One region of the Achromobacter sp. 46006 genome, then DNA from elsewhere that is predicted to be linked to it. Evidence: predicted binding sites of a transcription regulator. Region 1 holds the regulator's gene; each other region holds the start of a gene.
The links. Region 1 encodes HrcA, which represses chaperone genes, less so after heat shock. Its sites were predicted from a motif close to TTAGCACTCNNNNNNNNNGAGTGCTAA; they were not measured.
Positions count from the first base shown of each region.

Region 2: rpoH (RNA polymerase sigma factor RpoH) is a predicted target of HrcA. The motif match lies at 1,086-1,112, and genes of this name have one in related genera.
Region 3: groES (co-chaperone GroES) is a predicted target of HrcA. The motif match lies at 1,385-1,411, and genes of this name have one in related genera.

Region 1 is NZ_JCBANN010000002.1:166,402-168,667, reverse strand. It holds gene hemH (ferrochelatase) at 1-730, opposite strand, end outside; gene hrcA (heat-inducible transcriptional repressor HrcA) at 776-1,780, opposite strand; gene AC6LKG_RS02115 (NAD kinase) at 1,909-2,266, shown strand, end outside.
Region 2 is NZ_JCBANN010000011.1:43,956-46,221, reverse strand. It holds gene rpoH (RNA polymerase sigma factor RpoH) at 155-1,039, opposite strand; gene AC6LKG_RS08545 (hypothetical protein) at 1,210-1,899, opposite strand; gene fghA (S-formylglutathione hydrolase) at 1,996-2,266, opposite strand, start outside.
Region 3 is NZ_JCBANN010000034.1:46,828-49,093, forward strand. It holds gene AC6LKG_RS16880 (FecR domain-containing protein) at 1-571, opposite strand, end outside; gene AC6LKG_RS16885 (sigma-70 family RNA polymerase sigma factor) at 568-1,071, opposite strand; gene groES (co-chaperone GroES) at 1,469-1,756, shown strand; gene groL (chaperonin GroEL) at 1,794-2,266, shown strand, end outside.

The DNA.
Region 1 (2,266 bases):
CGCGATAATAGGGGTCGCCCAGCTCGATGGAATAGCGCGGCAGGCCGTGAAAGCTCATGACCAGCTTCTGCGGCTTGCCATGCTCGCGCCAATACGCCTCGATGCTGGCGGCCAGCGGGTCGAGATAGATGGGGTCCTCGTGGAACCGCTTGATGAAACGCATCTCAGGCTGGTCGCGCAGCCGGCCCGCATGGCGCGTGACGGCATCGACCACCGTGGCGGTGGTACTGGCGGCGTATTGCGGATACAGCGGCACGGTCAGGATGCGTTCGCAGCCCTGCGCCCGCAGCCGCGAGATGGCGTCGGGAATCGACGGGTTGCCGTAGCGCATGCCCAGCTCCACCACCGCCTCGCCCCCGGCCGCGGTCAATGCAGCCTGCACGCCCTCGGCCTGACGGCGGCTGTAGACCATCAGCGGCGAACCGTCCTTGAGCCAGATGCCGGCGTAGCGCGGCTCCAGCTTCTTGGGACGCAGCGTCAGCACCAGGCCATGCAGGATCGGCTTCCACAGATAGCGCGGGATCTCGATCACGCGCGGGTCCGACAGGAATTCGCCCAGGTACTTGCGGATGTCCTTGCGGCCCGGCGTGTCGGGCGTGCCCAAGTTCACCAGCAGCACGCCGACCTTGCCCGGCGCGCGCGGCGGCGGGTCTTCATTGAAGGGGTCGTCCTGCTCGGCTTCAGGCAGGTAGCGTTCAGGCCAGAGATACTTGAACAGGCGAAGAAACACAAAAACTCCCCTTCCTCCACCAGGAGGATGTCGGTTCGGTTGGGACTACTGGTTGTGGCTGAGGGCGTTCGACAGCAGGCGCGCCGTGATGTCCACGATGGGGATGACGCGCTCGTAGGCCATGCGGGTCGGACCGATTACGCCGAGCGTACCGACCACCTTGCCATCGACGCCGTAGGGCGCGGTGATGACCGAGACCTCTTCCATCGGCACAAGTTGCGAATCGCCGCCGATGTAGATCTGCACGCCCTGCGCGCGGCTGGAAACATCGAGCAGTTGCAGCAGGTCGGTCTTCTTCTCGAACAACGAGAACATCTTGCGCAGCCGGTCCATGTCGGACGCGATGTCGGTGACGTCGAGCAGCTTGCGTTCGCCCGAAATGACCACGGCATCGCCGTCCTCGGCCGCCTCGGCACTGGCCTCGACCGCCGCCTGCATCAGGCGCGAGATATCTTCGCGCAACTGCGCCAGTTCCGTGGACAGCGTACGCCGCACCGCGTCGAACGACTTGCCGGCGAAGTGGACGTTGAAGAAGTTGCCGGCCTCCAGCAGTTCGGCCTCGGCGTAGTCGCGCTGCACGAACAGGATGCGGTTCTGCACGTCGCCGTCGGGGGTGACGATGATCAGCAGCACCCGCTTGTCCGACAGGCGGATGAATTCGATCTGGCGGAACACCTGGGCGCGCTTGGGAGTCAGCACCACGCCGGCGAACTGGGTCAGGTTGGAAAGCAGCGCCGCGGCGGCATTGACCGCGCGGGTGGGCTCGGCGGCCGCCAGCATCTCGCCCATGTTGTGCGGTTCGAGCTGGTACGACTGCACCGCCAGCAGGGAATCGACGAACATGCGGTAGCCGCGCGGCGTGGGAATGCGCCCGGCCGAGGTATGCGGACTGTGGATCAGCCCCAACTCTTCCAGGTCGGCCATGACGTTGCGAATGGTGGCGGGCGACAGATCGAAGACCTTCGATAGCGTCCGCGAGCCGACTGGTTGCCCATCGGCGATGTAGCGTTCGATCAACGCTTTCAGTAATGCGCGTGCGCGGTCATCCATACCCGGTATTTTAGGGAATCTTTTCCAATTGAGGCGATTTTTGTCCCGCAAGCCGATATGCGGCCCCATATAATCGGCTAATAAGCCCGATTCCGGGCCGATTCCGTATTTTGACTCGCCTCGCCACCATGCACTTTCCTATCGTCGCGCTGATCGGCAGATACCAGGACACCGGCCTGGCCACTCCGTTGAGGGCGCTCGCGCACGCGCTCACGCAGGCCGGGCGGCAGGTGCTCGTCGATGCCGACACGGCCCGCAACACCGGACTGACGGAATATCCGGTCGCCACCTACGCGCAGATCGGCCAGGACGCCTCGCTGGCGGTGGTCATGGGCGGCGACGGCACGGTGCTGGGCGCCGCGCGTCACCTGGCCCCCTACGGCGTGCCGGTGGTCGGCATCAACCATGGCCATCTGGGCTTCATCACCGACATCCCGGTGCAGGACGCGCATGGCGCCCTGACGCGGGTGCTGGAAGGCAACTTCC
Region 2 (2,266 bases), on a different contig from region 1:
CTGAAATCGCGCGTTATTTCGCGGCGAATTTGTATCAATTTATTGGCGCTTCGCGACGACGGCCGTCACCGTTCCTGCGCATGGCCGAGCGCGGCCGGCGGAGCAAAGAAAAGGGCCGCGATTTCGCGGCCCTTGGCATCCATGCGGCAGGGAATCAGGCGGCCAGGTTGCCGCGCATCTTCTTCAATGCGGCGGCCTCGATCTGGCGGATGCGTTCGGCCGACACGCCGAACTCCTGTGCCAGTTCGTGCAGCGTGGCGCCGCCGTCGTCCTGCAGCCAGCGCGCTTCGACGATGCGGCGCGAGCGCGGATCGAGCGCTTCCAGCGCGCTCGACAGACCGGCGCTTTGCAACTGGTCGCGCGCCGCGCGTTCCAACACGCGGGTCGGCTCCTGGCGGCCATCGTCTGACAGGTAGGCGATGGGCGCGTAGCTGTCGTCATCGTCGTCCTGGTTTTCGAGCGACATGTCGCGGCCGGACAGGCGCACTTCCATTTCGCTGACGTCTTCGCGGCGCACGTTGAGTTCGCGCGCGATGTGGTCGACCTGTTCCGGATCCAGCGTCTGGCCGTCCGGGCGCATGCTGCGCAGGTTGAAGAACAGCTTGCGCTGCGCCTTGGTGGTGGCCACCTTGACCAGGCGCCAGTTGCGGATGATGTATTCGTGGATTTCGGCCTTGATCCAGTGGACGGCGAACGACACCAGGCGCACGCCGCGCTCGGGATCGAAGCGCTTGACGGCCTTCATCAGGCCGACGTTGCCTTCCTGGATCAGGTCGGCATGGGGCAATCCATAGCCCAGGTACTGGCGCGCCACCGACACCACCAGGCGCAGGTGCGACAGCACCAGTTCGCGCGCGGCGCCCAGGTCTTCGCTGTCGCGCAGGCGGCGGCCGAGTTCGGTTTCACGTTCGGCCGACAGGACCGGCAGGCGGTTCACGGCCGAGATGTAGGCGTCGATGGTGCCGAGCGCGCCCGGATTGGCGATGGCCAACGCCAGGGCGTTGCCGGACGTGGCCAACGAGGTACTGGGTTGCTTCATTGCGGCGGTCTCCGGAAGGCGAAGGGGTAAAGACATGGATTCGATGTTAGCACTCTAGTAAAGGGAGTGCTAATTCGACTATTGCGGCGCGTCAAAGTTTCCGACCGAAGACGCGTCCCCATTTTAAATGCGCACGGGAAGGCGGTGCCGGTCCGGTCCGCCGCGCCGGCCTACCAGCCCAGGCGTTTCAGGCCGGCCGCGGTGGCCTCGCCATCGGGGCGCACGAACAGCGCGCCGCGCGGATCCATATAAACCTGGTACTTCGCGCCGTCGAACAGCGGCATGTAGGCCGCGCTGCCGAATTGGACATCGACGAACGGAAACCAGTTCGGAAAACTTTGCTTGAGCGAGCCCAGGTCCGGCGCCGGCCAGTCATCCAGCGCATGGACCGACTTCGTGGCCGAGGCTTCGCGCGCGGCATCGCTATACCGGCCAGACAAGCGCTCCAGGCGGTACAGCGGCGGCGCGCCGGCCACCAGGGCGGGCAAACGCCAGCGCACCACCCGTGCATCGATCTGCCACTGGTCGCCGTAGAGCACGTACTGCTTGTCGCCCACGCCCGGCGCGCTGGCTCTGACCTGGAACTGGCCTTCGGCCTGCTGCCGCACCTCGATGCGGGCCACGGGTTCGTCGGTGGTCAGGCGGAAAAATTGCACCAGCGACAAGGCCAGCAGCCCCGACACCCCGCCCAGCAACAGCAGCATCAGGCCGAACAGGCGCCGCACCGGGCGCACCTTGAAAGTGCGCCGGCCGCGTTCGTCACGCGGGCCGCCCCGGCCCAACAGCATCGCCAGGCCCGGGAGGAACACGACCACCGCGGCCAGCAGGATCCACACGAAGGGAGCGATTCCGTTGATCAAATCAGGCGGTCCTATGCAGGGAAAGCCATGGCCGGGCGCCGGGCGCCAGGCGTCCCGGGCCTGCCACGGCAGGGCGCCCAGTATAAAAGCGGGGCGTCAGGGGGCCGGTTTTCCAAGCCGCTCGACGTGAAACCGGATGTGATCCTCGATGAACGTCGAGATGAAGTAATAGCCGTGGTCGTAACCTTCCTGGCGGCGCAGTTCCAGCGGCTGGCCGGCGGCGGCGCAGGCGGCCTCGAATACCTCGGGATACAACTGCTCGGCCAAAAACTGGTCGGCCATGCCCTGGTCGATCAGGATGCCGGCGGGAAACGGCTGGCGCAGGCCCCGCATCAGCGCCGAAGCGTCGTAGCCGGCCCAGTCGTCG
Region 3 (2,266 bases), on a different contig from region 1:
CCAGCGCGGTGGCCGTGCCCTGGCGCGTGCGCACGAGGAAGGGGCGCGGGGTGGCGGCGGGGTCGGGATGCGTGGAGACCAGAATCGCGCCCGATCGCAGATCCAGGATACGGGCCTGGGCGTCGAACGAGACGTCGACGGAGGTATCCGTGTCCATCAGCATGGACGAGCCGTCTGCAAGCCGGATGTCGCGCCGTTCGCCGACGGCGCTGCGGTAATCGGCAGTCCAGCCTTCCCACGGCAGGGTGCGCCAACCCAGCCAGGAGGCGGCGCCGGCGCCCGCCCCGAGGCCGATGTTACGCAGCACGGTGCGGCGCGCCGCCTTGGCCGGGGCCAGTGTGGGACGGGCGATGCTGCCTGGCAGGCGGCCCATCTGGCGACAGACCTGCTCGACCTTGCCCCATGCGGCGCGGTGGGCGGCGTCGCTGGCGAGCCAGTGGCTCCATGCTTGGCGATCGTTGGGAGTGGCGGCTTCCGAACTCAGCCGCGCATACCAGGCGGCGGCCTCGTTGACGGCGCGCAGTTCCCGCGCGCTCGGCGTTGTGTCCGCTGGCGTTGGCGTGCCGCTCACGGCAGCAGCAGGCAGCAATGCGCCATGGCGCGCGCCAGATAGTTATCCACGCTACGACGCGATACCCCCAGACGCCGGGCAATCTCGGCATAGGGCAGGTCTTCGCACTGCGCCATCAAGAAGGCCTGCTTGACCTTCAATCCGAGTCCGTCGAGCATGGCGTCGATCTCGATCAGGGCGCTACGCAACACGGCCTGCGCTTCGAGCGAAGGCACCTCCTGCGGCGGGAGTGCGGCCAAGACCTCGAGATAGGTTCGCTCCAGCGTTTGGCGCCGGAAAAAATCGATCATCAGGCTTTTGGCGATGGTCGCCAGATAGGCGCGCGGCTCCCGGATCTGGGCGACGGGGTCGGCGCTGGCCGCGCCGCATCGACCGGTATGCGCCTTCAACACCCTGACGAAGGTGTCCTGCATTAGATCCGCCGCATCGAACGGATCGCCCACACGACGGCGCAACCACCCCAACAGCCACCCGTGGTTGTCGCTGTAAAGCGTATGCATCGCTGACGCTGCAGCGGGAGGAATGGTGGACACCAGGCGCTCCGGATTGAAAATTCAGTAATGAGAATTACTATCAATTTTCCATCAAACCCGCGGATTTTTGCAAGCCGCGGCCGTGGGCGATATGGGGCGGAAGCGGTCTGCCGTCGTAGCCAGCGCGCGCCTGATTGAATGAACGCTTATGAACCGAAATTCAGCTTGGATGAATTTATTAGGGGCGCAACAACCCTCGCGATTGATTCCGGGATTTCCTCCCCGCTATATGTAACAGCCCCCTGCCCCCCCCTTGAACCCCGCCACATCATCCCTATAATTAGCACTCGACTCCGGTGAGTGCTAACAATCCTCCCGGGCCCAACCGATCATTCACTTTCTTCTTAAGTAACAGGAGTTCCTCATGGCCTTGCGTCCCCTGGGCGATCGCGTGATCGTCAAACGCCTCGAAAACGAGCGCAAGACTGCGTCGGGCATCGTCATCCCCGACAGCGCCGCTGAAAAGCCCGACCAGGGTGAAGTCGTGGCCGTCGGCCCCGGCAAGAAGACCGAAGACGGCAAGATCCTGCCGGTCGACCTGAAGGCTGGCGACAAGGTTCTGTTCGGCAAGTACGCCGGCCAGGCCGTCAAGGTTGACGGCGAAGAGCTGCTCGTCATCCGCGAGGACGAAATCCTCGCCGTGGTCCAGTAAACCCTGCCTCAAACGAATTTTCGAAGGAAGCTAACAAATGGCTGCCAAGCAAGTACTGTTCGGTGACGACGCCCGCGTGCGCATCGTCCGTGGCGTGAATGTCCTCGCCAACGCCGTCAAGACCACCCTGGGCCCCAAGGGTCGCAACGTCGTGCTGGAGCGCTCGTTCGGCGCCCCGACCGTGACCAAGGACGGTGTCTCCGTCGCCAAGGAAATCGAACTGAAGGACAAGTTCGAGAACATCGGCGCCCAACTGGTCAAGGACGTCGCCTCCAAGACCTCCGACAACGCCGGTGACGGCACCACCACCGCCACCGTGCTGGCCCAGGCCATCGTTCAGGAAGGCCTGAAGTACGTTGCCGCCGGTTTCAACCCGATCGACCTGAAGCGCGGCATCGACAAGGCTGTCGCCGCCGCCGTCGCCGAACTGAAGAAGCAGTCCAAGCCGGTCACGACCAGCAAGGAAATCGCCCAGGTCGGCTCGATCTCGGCCAACAGCGACTCCTCGAT